Regions from separate parts of the Pseudomonas sp. TE9122 genome, predicted to be linked through region 1. Evidence: predicted binding sites of a transcription regulator. Region 1 holds the regulator's gene; each other region holds the start of a gene.

What was found. Region 1 encodes FliA, which starts transcription of late flagellar genes. Its sites were predicted from a motif close to CTAAAGTTTNNNNNNNNNNNGCCGNTAA; they were not measured.
Region 2: ACZ9BE_RS23600 (methyl-accepting chemotaxis protein) is a predicted target of FliA. The motif match lies at 2,871-2,898, and genes of this name have one in related genera.
Region 3: ACZ9BE_RS20200 (methyl-accepting chemotaxis protein) is a predicted target of FliA. The motif match lies at 2,365-2,392, and genes of this name have one in related genera.
Region 4: flgM (flagellar biosynthesis anti-sigma factor FlgM) is a predicted target of FliA. The motif match lies at 1,695-1,722, and genes of this name have one in related genera.

What each region holds. Positions count from the first base shown of each region.
Region 1 is NZ_JBWBQI010000001.1:1,181,159-1,185,407, forward strand. It holds gene flhF (flagellar biosynthesis protein FlhF) at 1-1,337, shown strand, start outside; gene fleN (flagellar synthesis regulator FleN) at 1,454-2,284, shown strand; gene fliA (RNA polymerase sigma factor FliA) at 2,281-3,021, shown strand; gene ACZ9BE_RS05220 (chemotaxis response regulator CheY) at 3,189-3,560, shown strand; gene ACZ9BE_RS05225 (protein phosphatase CheZ) at 3,579-4,249, shown strand, end outside.
Region 2 is NZ_JBWBQI010000001.1:5,209,090-5,213,338, forward strand. It holds gene ACZ9BE_RS23595 (aldose 1-epimerase family protein) at 1-588, opposite strand, end outside; gene ACZ9BE_RS23600 (methyl-accepting chemotaxis protein) at 784-2,760, opposite strand; gene ACZ9BE_RS23605 (LysR substrate-binding domain-containing protein) at 2,949-3,869, opposite strand; gene ACZ9BE_RS23610 (NorM family multidrug efflux MATE transporter) at 4,030-4,249, shown strand, end outside.
Region 3 is NZ_JBWBQI010000001.1:4,485,477-4,489,725, forward strand. It holds gene ACZ9BE_RS20195 (NAD(P)/FAD-dependent oxidoreductase) at 1-511, shown strand, start outside; gene ACZ9BE_RS20200 (methyl-accepting chemotaxis protein) at 668-2,293, opposite strand; tRNA gene ACZ9BE_RS20205 (tRNA-Pro) at 2,455-2,531, opposite strand; tRNA gene ACZ9BE_RS20210 (tRNA-Lys) at 2,629-2,704, opposite strand; tRNA gene ACZ9BE_RS20215 (tRNA-Pro) at 2,710-2,786, opposite strand; tRNA gene ACZ9BE_RS20220 (tRNA-Asn) at 2,796-2,871, opposite strand; gene clpB (ATP-dependent chaperone ClpB) at 3,169-4,249, opposite strand, start outside.
Region 4 is NZ_JBWBQI010000001.1:3,847,005-3,851,253, forward strand. It holds gene ACZ9BE_RS17305 (chemotaxis protein CheV) at 1-752, opposite strand, end outside; gene flgA (flagellar basal body P-ring formation chaperone FlgA) at 835-1,596, shown strand; gene flgM (flagellar biosynthesis anti-sigma factor FlgM) at 1,760-2,086, shown strand; gene ACZ9BE_RS17320 (flagella synthesis protein FlgN) at 2,134-2,601, shown strand; gene ACZ9BE_RS17325 (flagellar brake protein) at 2,691-3,437, shown strand; partial or broken gene ACZ9BE_RS17330 (MFS transporter) at 3,511-4,249, opposite strand, start outside.

The DNA of each region.
Region 1 (4,249 bases):
AAGTTAAGCGTTTTTTCGCCGCCGATATGCGTCAGGCCATGAAGCTGGTTCGCGATGAGCTGGGCGCTGATGCCGCCATCATCGGCAACCGCCGCATCGCCGGCGGCGTCGAGTTGACGGCGGCTCTGGATTACAAATTGTCGGCGCTGGCGCCACGGGTTCCAAACATGGAACTCGAAGACGAGCTGCGCAAGACCCAGTCGCGCATCGTCACCGCCCAGGCCGAGCTGAGCCTGCGTGGCGAAGCCGACGGCAACACCAATCAGCAGTTGTTCGCCGGGCTGCCGTTGACCGCAGGCCTGCCGCTGACTGCTGCCGAACCGCTGAGCGAGCCGACCTACGCCGCACCGACGCGCCCGGCCGCAGCGCCTGCGCAGGCCTCGGCGGGTGTCGATCCGCGTGCACTGGATTCGATGCGTTTTGAATTGAACAGCCTGCGCGAGCTGATGGAAGTGCAGCTCGGCACCCTGGCCTGGAATCAGCTGCAAGGCAGCCGTCCGGCCCAGGCCAATCTGTATCGCCGTCTGCAGCGCATCGGCCTGTCCGGCCCGCTGTCGCGCGATCTGTTGGCGATGATCACCGATATCGAAGAACCCCGTCAGGCCTGGCGCATGCTGCTGGCGCACCTGGCGCGGATGATTGCCGTACCGGAAGTCGAGCCGCTGGAAGAGGGCGGTGTGATTGCCATGGTCGGCCCCGCCGGCATGGGCAAGACCACCACGCTGGCCAAGCTCGCCGCGCGTTATGTGCTCAAGTACGGCGCGCAGAACGTTGCACTGGTAAGCATGGACAGCTTCCGCATCGGCGCGCAGGAACAATTGAAAACCCTCGGGCGCATCCTCAACGTGCCGGTAACGCACGTCGATCCGGGTCAGTCGCTGGTGCAGGCATTGGATCCACTGCTACGCAAACGCGTGGTTTTGATCGATACTGCCGGCCTGCAAGCCAGTGATCCGGCGTTGCGCATGCAGCTTGAGAGCCTGGCCGGGCGTGGCATTCGCTCAAAAAATTATCTGGTCCTGGCAACCACCAGCCAGAAACAGGTTCTAACCGCCGCTTATCACAGTTACAAGCGTTGCGGGCTGGCCGGCTGCATCCTGACTAAACTGGATGAAACGGCCAGTCTCGGCGAAGTGTTGAGCCTGGCGATCAGTCATGAATTGCCGGTCGCGTATCTGACCGATGGCCCACGGATTCCGGATGATCTGCATCTGCCGCGTCGTCATCAACTGGTCAGCCGCGCCGTCAGCGTGCAAATGCAGGAAGAACCCAGCGAAGAAGCCATGGCTGACATGTTCGCTGATATCTATCACAGCCCGACCAAGCAGGTTGGCTGAGGTAATCATGAACAGTTTTTGTACCTACATCGATGGTCTGCCACGCATTGTTCCGATCAGGAACGCGCAGCCAGTAATGTGGCCTCCGTCTATGCAAGACAAGGTAAAGAAATAACATGGGCAGCATGCATCCCGTACAGGTGATCGCGGTGACCGGCGGCAAAGGTGGCGTCGGCAAGACTAACGTGTCAGTGAACTTGTCGCTGGCGCTGGCAGAGCTTGGCCGTCGGGTCATGCTGCTGGACGCCGACCTGGGCCTGGCGAACGTCGACGTTCTGCTGGGGCTGACACCCAAGCGCACACTGGCCGACGTTATCGAAGGCCGTTGCGAACTGCGCGACGTGCTGTTGCAAGGCCCGGGCGGGATTCGCATCGTGCCGGCGGCCTCCGGCACGCAGAGCATGGTGCACTTGAGCCCGGCGCAACACGCCGGCCTGATCCAGGCGTTCAGCGACATCGGCGACAATCTCGACGTGCTGGTGATCGACACCGCTGCGGGTATTGGTGACTCGGTAGTCAGTTTCGTACGCGCCGCCCAGGAAGTGTTGCTGGTGGTCTGCGACGAGCCGACTTCGATCACCGATGCTTACGCGCTGATCAAGTTGCTCAACCGCGATTACGGCATGAACCGCTTCCGCGTGCTGGCCAACATGGCGCAGAGCCCGCAGGAAGGGCGCAACCTGTTCGCCAAGTTGACCAAGGTCACGGATCGCTTCCTCGACGTCGCCCTACAATACGTCGGCGCCGTGCCATACGACGAAAGCGTGCGCAAGGCAGTGCAGAAGCAGCGCGCCGTCTACGAAGCCTTTCCCCGTTCCAAGTGCGCACTGGCCTTCAAAGCCATCGCCCAGAAGGTCGATACCTGGCCGCTGCCCGCCAACCCGCGCGGGCATCTGGAATTTTTCGTCGAGCGTCTCGTGCAGCAAACCGCAGGGCCTGTGATATGACCGCCAGTGGCATGAATCTTTACAAAAAGTCGGCGCGTGACGCGCAATACGAATTGATCGAGCGTTACGCGCCACTGGTCAAGCGCATTGCCTATCACTTGCTGGCGCGCCTGCCGGCCAGCGTGCAGGTCGAAGACCTGATCCAGGCCGGGATGATCGGTTTGCTGGAAGTCTCGACCAAATACGACGCCAGCAAAGGCGCCAGTTTCGAAACGTACGCGGGCATTCGAATCCGCGGCGCGATGCTCGATGAAGTGCGCAAAGGGGATTGGGCACCACGCTCGGTTCACCGTAATACCAGGATGGTCAGCGACGCGATTCGCTCGATTGAAGCTAAAACCGGCCGTGACGCTAAAGATCACGAGGTTGCGGCCGAACTCCAATTGAGTCTCGACGATTACTACGGGATTCTGAATGACACCTTGGGCAGTCGCCTGTTCAGTTTCGACGACCTGTTGCAGGACGGCGAACACGAAGGGCTGCACGAGGATGGCGCGAGTGCTCATATGGAGCCGTCACGCGATCTGGAAGATGAACGCTTCCAGGCGGCGCTGGCGGACGCGATTGCCAATTTGCCGGAGCGTGAGCGACTGGTGTTGGCGCTGTACTACGACGAAGAGCTGAACCTCAAGGAAATCGGTGAAGTCCTTGGCGTCAGTGAATCGCGGGTCAGCCAGTTACACAGCCAGTGCGCGGCCCGTCTGCGGGGGCGTTTGGGGGAGTGGCGAGCGCGCTGAAGGCAGTGTGGGGACACTGCGAAACGAGGCTGGTGCGGTGATGAACGGCGCCGGTCTCGATCCGTTGTGCTCCAGACAAACTTTAAGTGCTGCGCCGATTGATTGAAGTGGCGCGTCCAGGTGCTGGGCGCGTTTAAGACTGCTTGGAGGTCGAATTGAACAAAGACATGAAAATCCTCATCGTTGATGACTTCTCAACGATGCGGCGGATCATCAAGAACCTGCTGCGCGATCTTGGGTTCACCAACACCGTCGAGGCCGACGATGGCACCACTGCCATTCCGGTGCTCAACAGCGGCAGCATCGACTTTCTGGTAACGGACTGGAACATGCCGGGCATGACCGGTATCGACCTGCTGCGTCACGTGCGCGCCGATGAAAAACTCAAGCACCTCCCGGTGTTGATGGTGACTGCTGAAGCCAAGCGCGAGCAGATCATCGAGGCCGCTCAGGCCGGTGTGAACGGTTACGTAGTCAAACCTTTCACGGCTCAAGCGTTGAAAGACAAAATCGAGAAGATTTTCGAACGCATCGGCTGATGAATGCGCGGGGGAGCTATGGAGCATAACGAATCATCACAGGGCGATTTCGAATCGACCCTGAAAAAACACGCGGTCGAACTGGTCGAGAGCCTTGAAAAAGGCAAGTTCGGCGACGCGGTGCAACTGATCCATGAGCTCAATCAGACCCGTGACCGCGGCCTGTATCAGGAAGTGGGCAAGCTCACACGTGAACTGCACAGTGCGATCGTCAATTTCCAGATCGATCCGCACATGCCGCAGGCCGAGGAAGTGTCGCAAATCACCGACGCCACCGAACGCCTGGGCTATGTGGTCAAGCTGACGGAAGCCGCGGCCAACCGCACCATGGATCTGGTGGAAAGCGCCACCCCGGTGGTCAACAGTCTGGCTGATGAAGCGCAGACGTTGAGCGCCGATTGGGGCCGCTTCATGCGTCGCGAGGTCGGGGCTGAAGAGTTCCGTGAACTGGCGCGCCGGGTCGACGGTTTTCTGTCACGCAGCAGCACGGACAACCGTGCGGTGTCGAGCAACCTCAACGACATCCTGCTGGCTCAGGATTACCAGGACCTCACAGGTCAAGTGATCAAGCGTGTGACCCAACTGGTCACCGAAGTCGAAAGCAATCTGCTCAAACTCGTGCTCATGGCCAGTCAGGTCGACCGCTTTGCGGGCATCGAACATGACCGCGCCGCAATGCTTGCTGAAAA
Region 2 (4,249 bases), 4.0 Mb from region 1:
GGTCGCTACCGAGAAATCGACTTTCTTGAATGCCTGCTCTTTCAGCTCGCCACGCAGCGTGATGGCATACGGCGGCTTCTCGTCGATGTGCAAAGTGACGGTGCTGGCCGGGATGTTGGCGGCGCGACCGTGCAGGGTCAGCAGTTCGCCGTTGTCCATGCCGGGATGGCCAACCCACTCGTAACCGCAACGGGTGACCAGCTCATTGAAGCCTTCCAGCCAGCCCAGACCACCGCGACCGTTGAGTTCGATGAACGCTGGGTTGACCACGTCCTTGACCGGCGAATCCCAGCCCATGCGCACGTCGCCCACCGAAGCCTGCAACACGTTCATGCCACGGGTTGGCACCACCGAGAGTTTCATCGTGCCGTTATCGATGTCGACGATGCTGACGCCCTCCTGACGACCGCCATGCAGAGTACGCAAGGTCACGGAAAACGGTTTGGCGGTTTTTACACCGAGTTGCTCACTGGTGATCGTCCGGTTTTTTGCCGGAGTGTTGGCGTCGAGCAGGACATAGTCCCAGGCCATGGCATGAGAAGCGGCAGAGAATGCGCCGAGGGCGACGAGGAGTTTGAGCGGGGTCATGGCAGCAGCCTTTATTGGAGTTGTGCCATTTTTATAGCGCTGCGGAAACGTTTCAGCAAGTGCAAAGAAGCGGTGGGAGAAAAGCATTCGCGAGCAGGCTCGCTCCCACAGGGACATCGGGCCTTCACAATATTTGTGAATTACGCCGACTACTGTGGGAGCGAGCCTGCTCGCGATAGCTGTTTCAAAGATGCATCAACGGAAGCGGTCAACCTCGGAACGCAGATCCGCCGCCAGCTTCTCCAGCTCTTTCGCGGTGACAGCCAGGTTCGACACCACCTCACGCTGCTCGCTGTTGGCCAAGGCGATGCTCTGCAAATTGCTGCTCAGCAACGTCGCAGTGCTGCTTTGTTCCTGAGTGGCGGTGGTGATCGCAGCAAACTGCTGGCCTGCCGAACGGCTCTGCTCGTCAATCCGCGCCAGCGCCGAGGCGACATTGGCGTTGCGCGACAGGCCTTCCTGCATCAGCACGTTGCCCTGTTCCATAGTGCTGATCGCGTTGCCGGTTTCCTGTTGGATGCTGTGGATCATGCTGGAGATTTCATCGGTCGCCTGACGGGTACGCGAGGCGAGGCTGCGCACTTCGTCCGCGACCACGGCAAAACCGCGACCTTGTTCACCGGCACGCGCGGCTTCGATGGCAGCGTTGAGTGCCAGCAGGTTGGTCTGCTCGGCGATCGAGGTGATCACACCGACAATTCCGCCGATTTCCTGAGAGCGCTGCCCCAGCGTGTTGATCACGCTGGCGGTGCTGTTCAGCGCACCGGCGATCTGCTCCAGCGACGACGACGCTTCTTCCATCGAGCTGCGGCCGATCTGCGTTTGCTGAGCGTTTTCCTGCGCCAGGCGCTGGGTCGCGCCCATGTTGTCGGCGATGTTCAACGACGTCGCGCTGAACTCTTCCACGGCGCCGGCCATGCTGGTGATTTCGCCCGACTGTTGCTCCATGCCTTCGTAAGCACCACCGGACAAACCGGACAGCGCCTGCGCACGGCTATTGACCTCTTCCGAAGCGCGGCGGATGTGCTCGACCATGGTCGACAGCGCCTGGCTCATCTGGTTGAACGCGCGGGACAGCTGCCCGATTTCATCGTGGCTCGATACGTTCAGACGCACGCTCAGATCACCAGCACCCAAGGCCTCAGCCTGACGCACCAGATCGCCCAACGGCGCGAGTTTGCTGCGCAGCAGCCAGACCACGGAACCGACCGCAAGCAACATCGCCAGCAGGCTGCCGATCGCCAGTTGCGTACCGACGCTCCAGGTCACCGCGCGGATCTCGGCTTTCGGCATGCTCGCCACCACCGACCACGGACCACCTTCAAACGGCACGGCGATGCTGTAGAAGTCCTCGCCCTTGTCGCTCCAGAACTCACCCTTGCCCGGGGTTTTCACCAGGTTGTTGATGGTCGGGGCGGCTTGATCCAGGTTTTCGACGCCGGCAATCGGCACCAGCCATTTGTTCTGCTCGTCGAGCAGGGCCAGCGAGCCGGTCTTGCCAATGCGGAAGCGCTTGAGATTGGCGAACTGCGCGTTCTGCGCGTCGGTGTAATCGAAACCTACGTACAACACGGCGATGATCTTGCCGCCCGCATCGCGCACCGGTGTGTACTGCGACATGTAGTAGCGCTCGAACAGCAGCGAGCGACCGACATAACTCTGCCCCGCCATCAACTTCGCGTAGGCCGGGTTGGCATGATCGAGCACGGTGCCGATGGCACGGGTGCCGTCCTGCTTGCTGACGTTGGTGCTGACGCGAATGAAGTCTTCGCCGCTGCGCACGAATACCGTGGCCACACCGGCAGTCATCTGCTTGAACTCGTCAACTTCCTTGAAGTTGTTGTTCAGCACTTCGTTGCCCAGATGCAGACCCGGGGTCTGCACGCCGGCCACGGTCACTGGCTGATCGGGGTGCACACTCAGGCCACTGCCGAAGCGTTTTTCGAACAGACCGCTCAGGCGCAGGGTGCTTTCGCGCAGCGTACCGTGGAAGGTACTCAGTTGATCGGCCAGCAGCCGGGCCTCACTGGCCAGATGCTCTTCACGGGTGGCGAGGTTGGCGGAATCCAGCGAACGCAAGGCGAACACCGTACTGCCGTTGATGACTATCGCCAGTATCACAGCAAGGGCAAGGCCCAGCTGCGAGGCGATCCGAGCACGAGGTTGAGACATGAACAGCTCCTGGCCGAGCCACCGAATCCTCCTTGATCGCGGTAATTGCCCGGAAAATATTCTAATAGTGGGGTGTAACGCGGAACCGGCACGACGGTTCCACAAGCTCGTAGTCGGCGGTAAAACCGAATACTTGAGCGCATTGCGTGGGTATGGCGCAGTGGTGGCATTGTGCCGGCTCGAACGTTTCAGCTCAAGCGCTCTACCGCCGGCAATTGCATGGCGCGGACTTCGCCTTGGAGAAAATCGCTGAGGCGGCGCAAACGTTCACCTCCCGGACGCGGTTTCGGCCAGACCAGGTAATAATTCAGGCCACTGGCGACGGCCGTTGGCCACGGCAGGCTCAAGCGCCCCTGCGCAACATCTTCGGCAACCATCAACAGATCACCCATCGAAACGCCGTAACCGCGCGCCGCGGCGATCATGCCCAGCTCCAGCGTATCGAACACTTGCCCACCCTTGAGCGAGACCTGATCGGACAGGCCCATGCGCTCCAGCCAACTGCGCCAGTCACGGCGATCCGGGGTCGGGTGCAGCAGTTCGGCGGTCGCCAGACGCGCTACGTCCCAAGGTTGATCATTGAGCAGGTTCGGCGCGCCGACCGGGATCAATTCCTCGGGAAACAGCAGGCTCGCTTCCCAGTCCGGCGGGAAATGCCCGTCACTGAGCAACACCGCGCAATCGAACGGTTCGTTGTTGAAGTCCACCGAATCAATGTCCATCCACGCGCTGGTCAGTTGCACCTCATTGCCCGGCTGCAAATGGCGGAAGCGACTCAACCGCGCCAGCAGCCAACGCATGGTCAGGGTCGATGGCGCTTTCATGCGCAGGATGTCGTCCTCGGCACGCAAGGTATTGCAGGCGCGCTCAAGGGCGGCGAAGCCTTCGCGGATTCCGGGTAGCAGCAGCCGTGCCGATTCGGTCAGTTGCAGGTTGCGCCCGCTGCGATGAAACAGCCGGCAGGCGAAGTGTTCTTCAAGGGTGCGCATGTGCCGACTGACCGCGCTCTGGGTGATCGACAATTCTTCCGCCGCGCGGGTGAACGAGCTGTGTCGCGCTGCCGCTTCGAATGCGCGCAGGGCATACAACGGCGGAAGGCGTCGGGACATACAAAAAGCTCCAGTAGCGGGGATATAGCCAATCCGGCGGGTACGTTTCAGGATGAGTATTAATCATGCCACCCATCCTTTTTATCCCTTTGTGCAACGCCTGCCAAGCGCCGAGAATCGACGCTCTTCTGTTCCCTCTGAAATTTGGGTGGTGATGACCATGCGGCATCCTGTGCGTACCGAACTCTGGGCCATCCTGCGGCTGGCGGGGCCGCTGATTGCTTCGCAGTTGGCGCACATGCTGATGGTGCTGACCGATACTCTGATGATGGCGCGCCTGAGCCCCGAGGCGCTGGCCGGGGGCGGCCTCGGTGCGGCGAGCTACTCGTTCGTGTCGATTTTCTGCATCGGCGTTATTGCAGCGGTCGGCACTCTGGTGG
Region 3 (4,249 bases), 3.3 Mb from region 1:
CAAGGCCAGCCTGAAGGTCTGGGCTGCCGGCATTCGCGCACCGGGTTTCCTCAAGGACATCGACGGTCTGGAGACCAACCGCATCAATCAGCTGCAAGTGCTGCCGACTCTGCAAACCACTCGCGACGAAAACATCTTTGCCTTCGGCGACTGCGCGGCCTGCCCGCAACCGGGCACCGATCGCAACGTGCCGCCACGGGCACAAGCGGCACACCAACAGGCGTCGCTGCTGGCCAAGTCGCTGAAATTGCGCATCGAAGGCAAGACCCTGCCGGAGTACAAATACACCGACTACGGCTCGCTGATTTCACTGTCGCGTTTTTCTGCTGTGGGTAACTTGATGGGTAACCTGACCGGCAGCGTCATGCTCGAAGGCTGGCTGGCACGGATGTTCTATGTGTCGCTGTACCGTATGCACCAGATGGCGCTGTACGGGCCGTTTCGCACAGCGATGTTGATGCTGGGGAGCAAGATTGGTCGTGGCACCGAACCGCGTCTGAAACTGCACTAAAGCGCCAACCTGTGGGAGCGAGCCTGCTCGCGAAAGCGGTGGGTCTGTCAACACTGTCGTTGAATGATCCGGCCCCTTCGCGAGCAGGCTCGCTCCCACATTGTTTCGTGTTGTGCGCAAATCAGCAGGCGAAGGCCTGCAATTGATCTCTGTTCATCAGAGCTGAAAGCGTCGCACCATGCCCTGCAGCGCATTGGCCAGTTGCGAAAGCTCATGGCTCGATGCGCTGGTCTGATCAGCCCCCGCAGCCGAACGTACCGACAGGTCGCGAATGTTCACCAGATTGCGATCCACTTCCCGCGCCACTTGCGCCTGCTCCTCGGCGGCGCTGGCGATCACCAGGTTGCGCTCGTGAATCTCGTGCACCGACGCCGTGATCGTCACCAACGCCTCACCTGCCCGCTCTGCGAGAACCAGCGTACTCGCCGCACGAGATGCGCTGGCCTGCATTGACTCCAGCGCCTGGCTCGAACCGCTGCGCATGCCTTGCACCATCTGTTCGATTTCCTGCGTCGATTGCTGGGTGCGATACGCCAGCGCGCGCACCTCATCGGCTACCACCGCAAAGCCGCGACCGCTTTCGCCCGCGCGTGCTGCCTCGATGGCAGCGTTGAGCGCCAGCAGATTGGTCTGCTCAGCGATTGCGCGAATCACGTCCAGAACCTTGCCGATGTCTTGCGATTGATTGGCCAGCGACTGCACCAGCTCGCCGGTGTTTTGCACATCACTGGCCAGGGCATTGATCGCGCTGGCGGTTTCGCTGACGCGCTCCTGGCCCAATTGCGCTGATTGACTGGACTGGCGCGTGGCATCGGACGTCGACACCGCGTTGCGCGCGACCTCCTCCACCGCAGCGGTCATCTCGTTGACCGCAGTGGCAGCTTGTTCAATTTCGTTGTTCTGCTCTTGCAGGCCTTGGGTGCTGTCGACAGTGACGGCGCTCAGTTCGTCAGCGGCGGTGGCCAGTTGTGTGGCTGAGCCGCTGATACCTTGCAGGGTCTCGCGCAGGTTCTGTTGCATCGTCGCCAAGGCTTTGAGCAAGCGGCTGACTTCGTCGTTGCCATGGGTTTCGATCGGCCGCGTGAGATCGCCCTTGGCGACACTTTCAGCGGCATCCACAGCGCTGCTCAGCGGGCGCACGATACTGCGCGTGAGCAACATCGCCAGCGCCACTGTGGCCAGCGCTGCCAATCCAATGAACAGGCTGACGATGGTCCGCGAGGTTTCATAATGCGCGGCGGACTTCTCGCTTTCGGCGGCGACCTGGCTGGCGAACAGATCGGCGAGATCGTTGAGTTGCTTGCCGGAGCCGTCGACCACGGTCTTCATGTCAACCAGCAACAATTTGGTCAACTCGTCACGCTTGCCTTGCTCGGCAAGGGTGAATGACTGGGCGATGCCGGTGCGATAGGCGGCGAAGGTTTTCTTGAACTGGTCATACAGCTGCTGACCTTCGGCAGTGTCGACCAGTTTGTCGTAGGCGGCGATTTTCTCGCTCAGTTCCTTGTCGCGGGTGTCCATCTGGCCGCGATAGGTGGCGATATTGGCCGGATCCTGATCGAGCGCCATGCGCAGGGAGATGGTGCGGATGCGCAGCATCAGTTCGCGGATCTCGTCGCCGCCACGGATGCTCGGCAACCAGCGGTTCTCCACCGCCACCTCGCTGTCGCGAATGCTCGACATCTGCCCCAGCGCAAACACGCCGAGCAAGGCCACCAACACCGCGATCAGGGCAAATCCCAGGGCAGCCCGGGGAGCAATATTCAACTGACGAAGCAACATGACGAACGCCCTTATTCTTGTAATGGCCAGATCAAGGGGCGAAGCGTTGGCAGTCCCCTCGTGTTAGCGGGCTATCGGCAGGTTGTATGACGACTTGAAGGGATTCGCCTTTCAGCAGGCAAAAAAAATCCCCGCATCTTTCGATACGAGGATTTTCAATATGGTCGGGGTAAGGGGATTCGAACTCCTGACATCCTGCTCCCAAAGCAGGCGCGCTACCGGACTGCGCTATACCCCGGTAAAAAAAAGGCGACCTTTCAAAGATCGCCTTCTTCGATCAGCGCTTTTGGCCTCTGATCTTAAGATTCGATCCCAGCGCAAACTGGTTTCAAAAATGGTGGGTCGTGTGGGATTCGAACCTACGACCAATTGGTTAAAAGCCAACTGCTCTACCAACTGAGCTAACGACCCAAATATGGTCGGGGTAAGGGGATTCGAACTCCTGACATCCTGCTCCCAAAGCAGGCGCGCTACCGGACTGCGCTATACCCCGGTTTGAAATTGGCTCCGTGACCAGGACTCGAACCTGGGACCCAATGATTAACAGTCATTTGCTCTACCGACTGAGCTATCACGGAACTACATATTTCAATTTACAACGGTGAAGCTTTGTTGCATCTCGCCACCCGTTCGCATCGCTGCGTTCGTGTGTCTGAGGCGCGCTATTCTACAACCTAGAACACCTCTGTCAACCCCCTAAATTGCTTTCAAGTTAATGATTTGCAACTTATTTCAGATTCCAACCCGGTGGGTTGAAACGCTGCCGGTGACTGACTGCGGGGCGCACTTTACAAGCCTTTTCCTTTGAGTTCAACAGCCTGGCGAAAAAAAGGCCTCGCAATGCGAGGCCTTCCCGGTTTCATTGCCGCTGAGGCTTAGCCGAAAACGATTTCGTCGTTCTCGACCTTGCCGGTGGCGGTGTCGCCCGGCATGAAATGACCCGACAGGATCAACTGCGCCAGCGGGTTTTCGATCCAGCGCTGGATCGCCCGTTTCAAAGGACGTGCGCCATACACCGGGTCGTAACCGACGGCGATCAGCTTGTCCATCGCCTCCGGGCTCAGCTCCAGCTTCAGCTCGCGCTCGGCCAGGCGGCTGCGCAGGCGGCCCAACTGGATCTCGGTAATGCCGGCGATCTGATCCCGCGCCAGCGGCTCGAAGATCACCACTTCGTCAACGCGGTTGATGAACTCAGGACGGAAGTGCGAGGTCAGCGCGTCCATCACAGCAGCACGCTGCGCCTCACGATCACCGACCAGTTCTTGGATCTGCATCGACCCGAGGTTGGACGTCATCACGATCACCGTGTTGCGGAAGTCCACCGTACGCCCGTGACTGTCGGTCAGCCGGCCATCCTCAAGCACTTGCAGGAGGATGTTGAACACATCCGGATGCGCCTTCTCGACTTCGTCCATGAGGATCACCGAATACGGCTTGCGACGCACCGCTTCGGTCAGGTAACCGCCCTCTTCATAGCCGACGTAGCCTGGTGGCGCACCGATCAGACGAGCCACGGAATGTTTCTCCATGAACTCGGACATGTCGATCCGCACCATCGCCTCTTCAGTATCGAAAAGGAATTCGGCCAGCGCCTTGCACAGCTCGGTTTTACCGACACCGGTCGGGCCGAGGAACATGAACGAGCCGCTCGGACGATTCGGGTCGGACAGTCCGGCGCGGGAACGCCGCACGGCATTGGCCACAGCCACGACCGCTTCTTCCTGACCGATTACCCGTTTGTGCAACAGGCTCTCCATTTTCATCAGCTTGTCGCGCTCGCCTTCGAGCATTTTCGACACCGGGATGCCGGTCCACTTCGACACGACTTCGGCAATCTCTTCTTCAGTCACCTTGCTGCGCAGCAACTGGTTTTCGCTCTTGCCGTGCTGGTCGACCATCTGCAGGCTGCGTTCCAGATCGGGGATCACCCCGTATTGCAACTCGGCCATGCGATTC
Region 4 (4,249 bases), 2.7 Mb from region 1:
GCCGTCAGGGTGTACCCGTCCATCTCCGGCATCTCGATGTCGGAAATCATCATCAGGAACTCTTCTTCCGGCTTCTTGCCCTCGTCGACCAGCTTGCGCAGGTAATCCAGCGCCTGCTTGCCGTCGTTCAGCGCCACCACTTCGACACCGATGGTCTGCAGACAACGCGTGACCTGCTTGCGCGCCACCGACGAGTCATCGACCGTCAGCACCCGCAGCGACAATGCCTTGGTCTGCGTCTCGACATCGACCACGCCCACCGAAATCGCTTCCGGCGTCGGCGCCACTTCGGCCAGCACCTTCTCGACGTCGATGATTTCGACCAACTGGTTGTCGACCCGGGTCACAGCGGTCAGGTAGTGATCGCGACCGGTGCCCTTGGGTGGCGGATGGATCTCTTCCCAGTTCATGTTGACGATGCGCTCCACCGAGCGGACCAGGAAACCCTGGGTCTTGGTGTTGTACTCCGTGATGATCACGAACGGACTGTTCTTGTCTTTCAACGCACCGGAGCCCGTTGCCATTGCCAGATCCAGGATCGGAATGGTCGCTCCCCGTATATTCGCTACCCCGCACACGACAGGACTGGATTTGGGCATCAACGTCAGGGACGGGCATTGCAACACTTCCCGTACCTTGAACACGTTGATCCCATAGAGCTGCGGCCCGTCGAGACGGAACAACAGCAGCTCGAGGCGATTCTGCCCTACCAGTTGCGTGCGCTGGTTCACCGAATCCATTACACCAGCCATGCCCAGACTCCTACACCAACGCCAAGTGTTGTTGCGACGCACATTCATTGCTAAACGGCACGGCGCTTGCTTTTTAACTCGTATGAACGCTCAAACGACATTTTCCCGACGCCTGACATCTTCCCTTCGCAAAGGGCTTTGCGCGGTGTCCGCCGTTTGCTGCTTGCTTGCTGGCAGTCCTGCCCATGCAGATGCGGTTACCTTGCCTGATATGCTTATCGGCGTGACTCAGGGCTTTCTTGAATTCACCGTAGAAGACTATTTGGCTTCCAGTCAAACCGAAGGCCGCTACGAAATCGAAGTCAACCAGCTCGACCCGCGCATGCGCATGCCCATGTGCGACAAGGAATTGACAGCCACGCTGGAGAGCCCGGCACGCCCGCTGGGCCGCGTCACGGTGAAGGTTCGCTGCGAAGGCAGTTCGCCCTGGACGGTGTTCGTACCCGCTCAAGTCCGCCTGTTTCGCGAGATCGTGACGACCACTCGTCCGCTGAAACGCGCCGGCATTATCGAGCCGCAGGATGTGACCTTGCGCGAGCGCGACGTCAGCACGATCAACCAGGGTTTCCTGACCTCCGTCGACGAAGCGATCGGGCAGAAACTTACCCGACCAACGGTCGCCGATCAGGTCATCACCCTGGTGCATCTGGAACAGGCCGAAGTGGTCCGCAAGGGTGACCAGGTGGTGATCACTGCGCGCAGCGGCACCCTTGCCGTACGCATGCCGGGGGAAGCGCTCTCCAATGGCGGAATGAAAGAACAGATTCGAGTAAAAAACCTTAATTCTCAAAGAGTTATCAAGGCGCAGGTGATTGCGCCGGGACAGGTCGAAGTGGCCATGTAAAAGCCTCGTGGAGAAAACTGGCGCCGATCCCGTCGCTTCCCTAAACTGTGCCGCAGCAGGTCTCGCAACGGCGCATGCAAGCTTATGGTTGATTGGGCCTAAAGTTTTTCAGGGGATAGCCGAAAACATGGCAAGCGTCCCAAATTCCCAGAGGTTTTTTATCATGGTTATCGATTTCAACCGATTGAACAGTTCCTCGTCACTAACCGGCAGCACACGTACCAGCAACGCCAAGGAAAGCGCTGAAAACAGCCCCTCCGCGCCGCTGAATACCCAGGCCGAACAGGCCAATGTCGCCAAAAGCGGGGAGTCGGTACACCTCAGCAATGAGGCTCAACAGTTGCAGAAGGTCACTGACAAGCTGCGCGATCAGCCTGCTGTCGACAAAGCCCGTGTGGCCGAGTTGAAAGCCGCGATTGCCGATGGCAGCTATAAAGTCGACAGCAACCGTGTAGCCAGCAAACTGCTCAACTTCGAAGCCCAGCGCTAGGCTTTTGCCGGCGCCAGGCTTTTGGACGCTTAACCCCAAGGCCAGCCATGCACGACACTAACTTATTGCAACTGATCAACGACGACTTTGCTCCAGCGCAACAATTGCTGGAGTTATTGCAAACCGAATCCCTCGCTTTGCATGGTCGCGACATGCCGTTGCTGGAAGAAATTCTGGCGACCAAGCAAGCGTTGATCATTCTGCTCGAGCAGCATGGCCGCAAGCGCAGCGAAATCCTCGCCAGCCTCAACCTGCCGACCGATCGCACAGGTCTTGAGCAACTGGCCAGCCAGTCGAGCATTGGCGACCAGTTGCTGACCCAGGGCGATGCCCTGACCGCGCTGATCGCCCAGTGCCAGGCTGCCAACGTCAAGAATGGCCAGTCGATCCAGATCCAGCAGGCGACCACGGCCAATCAACTGAAGATCCTCACCGGCGGTGAGCCGCCAGCGCTTTACGACGCCAGCGGGACCTTTGCCAAACCGGTCAAGCCGCGAACGCTCAGCCAGGCATGAGCCATTCGCTGACCCTGCACTATCCACCTGCGCAACATACTGGCAAAATACTGGCCAGTCGTCTTATTTTGTCTGGAGATTGAAGAACCGTGTCCAACACCCTAAGCGCGGATGATGCTCCGCAGCCTCCGAAGGTGCTCACCACGCCACTGGAAATCTCCAGCAACCTGCGCCAGCTGCAAGACAGCCACGATCCGCTGATCATCACCTTCCATGAACGCAGCCAGCGCTTTCAGAGCTACCTGATCAAGGTCGACCGCGAAACCGCGACGATCGCCCTGGACGAAATGATCCCGCGCGATGGCGAGCGCTTCCTGCAAGCGGGCGAACCGTTCAAGGTCGAAGGCTTTCATGACGGCGTGCGCATCGCCTGGGAATGCAACGGCACGCTGAACATCGAAGAATCCGACGGCGACCGTTTTTACACCGGCGACCTGCCGAGCGAAGTGGTCTACCACCAGCGCCGCAACGCCTTCCGCGCTGCGTTGAAACTCACCGACCTGGTCAGCGTTGAACTGGGCGGCGAAAAGCTCAAGGTTCCTCTGCACGGCAAGCTGCTGGATATCTCCGCCACTGGCTGCAAATTCCGCTTCGAAGGCGACATCACTGATCGCCTGCAACTGGGCCAGGTCTACGATCGCCTGATCGCCCCGCCGCTGTTCGGCAATCAGCCAACATCGGTCGAGCTGCGCTACCTGCACTTCGAAGAAAAACTCAACATCACCTTCGCCGGTCTGCGCTTCCACAACATCAGTGGCCAGGCTGCGCGCAATGTCGAGCGTTTCGTTTACCAGTTGCAGCGTGAAGCACGGCGTTTCGACAAAGACGATCTCTGAGTCGCAGCGACCAATAAAAAGGGCAGTCCTGTGCGGGACTGCCCTTTTTTATGCGCCGATGTTTATGTGCGACTCAAGGCCGGCCACCACTGATATCCGGCGCAGGCTTGTCGTCATCGCCACTGTCCTGTTCGGTTTCAACGACTGCTTCCGGCTGCGCTTCGGGCTCAGGCTCAGGATTGACCGGCGCCGGATCCTGCACCATCTGCTCCTGCACCACCTGCTCATCGACACGCGGATCGAGCGCCGCCACCAGCGGCGAACTCGACATGCTGTCCGGCATTGCCACGTGATGCAGCGGTGCGTCGTCGACCTGATGCAGGTTGGTCACTGCTTTCGGACGAATCCGCCAGACCAGCACCAACGCGAAGAAACTGAAGAACGCATACAGGCTCTGACTGCCGAGAAACTTCATCAGCACACCCGCGAGCAGCGGCCCGATGCTCGCGCCGACGCCATAGGTCACCAGCAACATCGCGGTCAGCGACACCCGCCGATCGCCTTCGACGTGGTCATTGGAGAACGCCACCGCCAGCGGATACAGGCAGAACTGCACCAGCGAACAGAAGAAGCCGACGACGAACAACACCTCCAGCGGCACCTGCGGCATGATCGCCAACGGTAACGCCGCCACCGCCAGAAACCCTGCAAAGCAGCGAATCAGCAATGCGCGGTCATAACGGTCGGACAACCAGCCCAACGGCCACTGCACCAGCAAGCCGGCAAAAATGCAGCTACCCATGAACAGACCGACCTGCTCGGTCGTCAGCCCCTGTTGCGAGGCGTACAGCGGCGCCAGACCGTAGAACGAA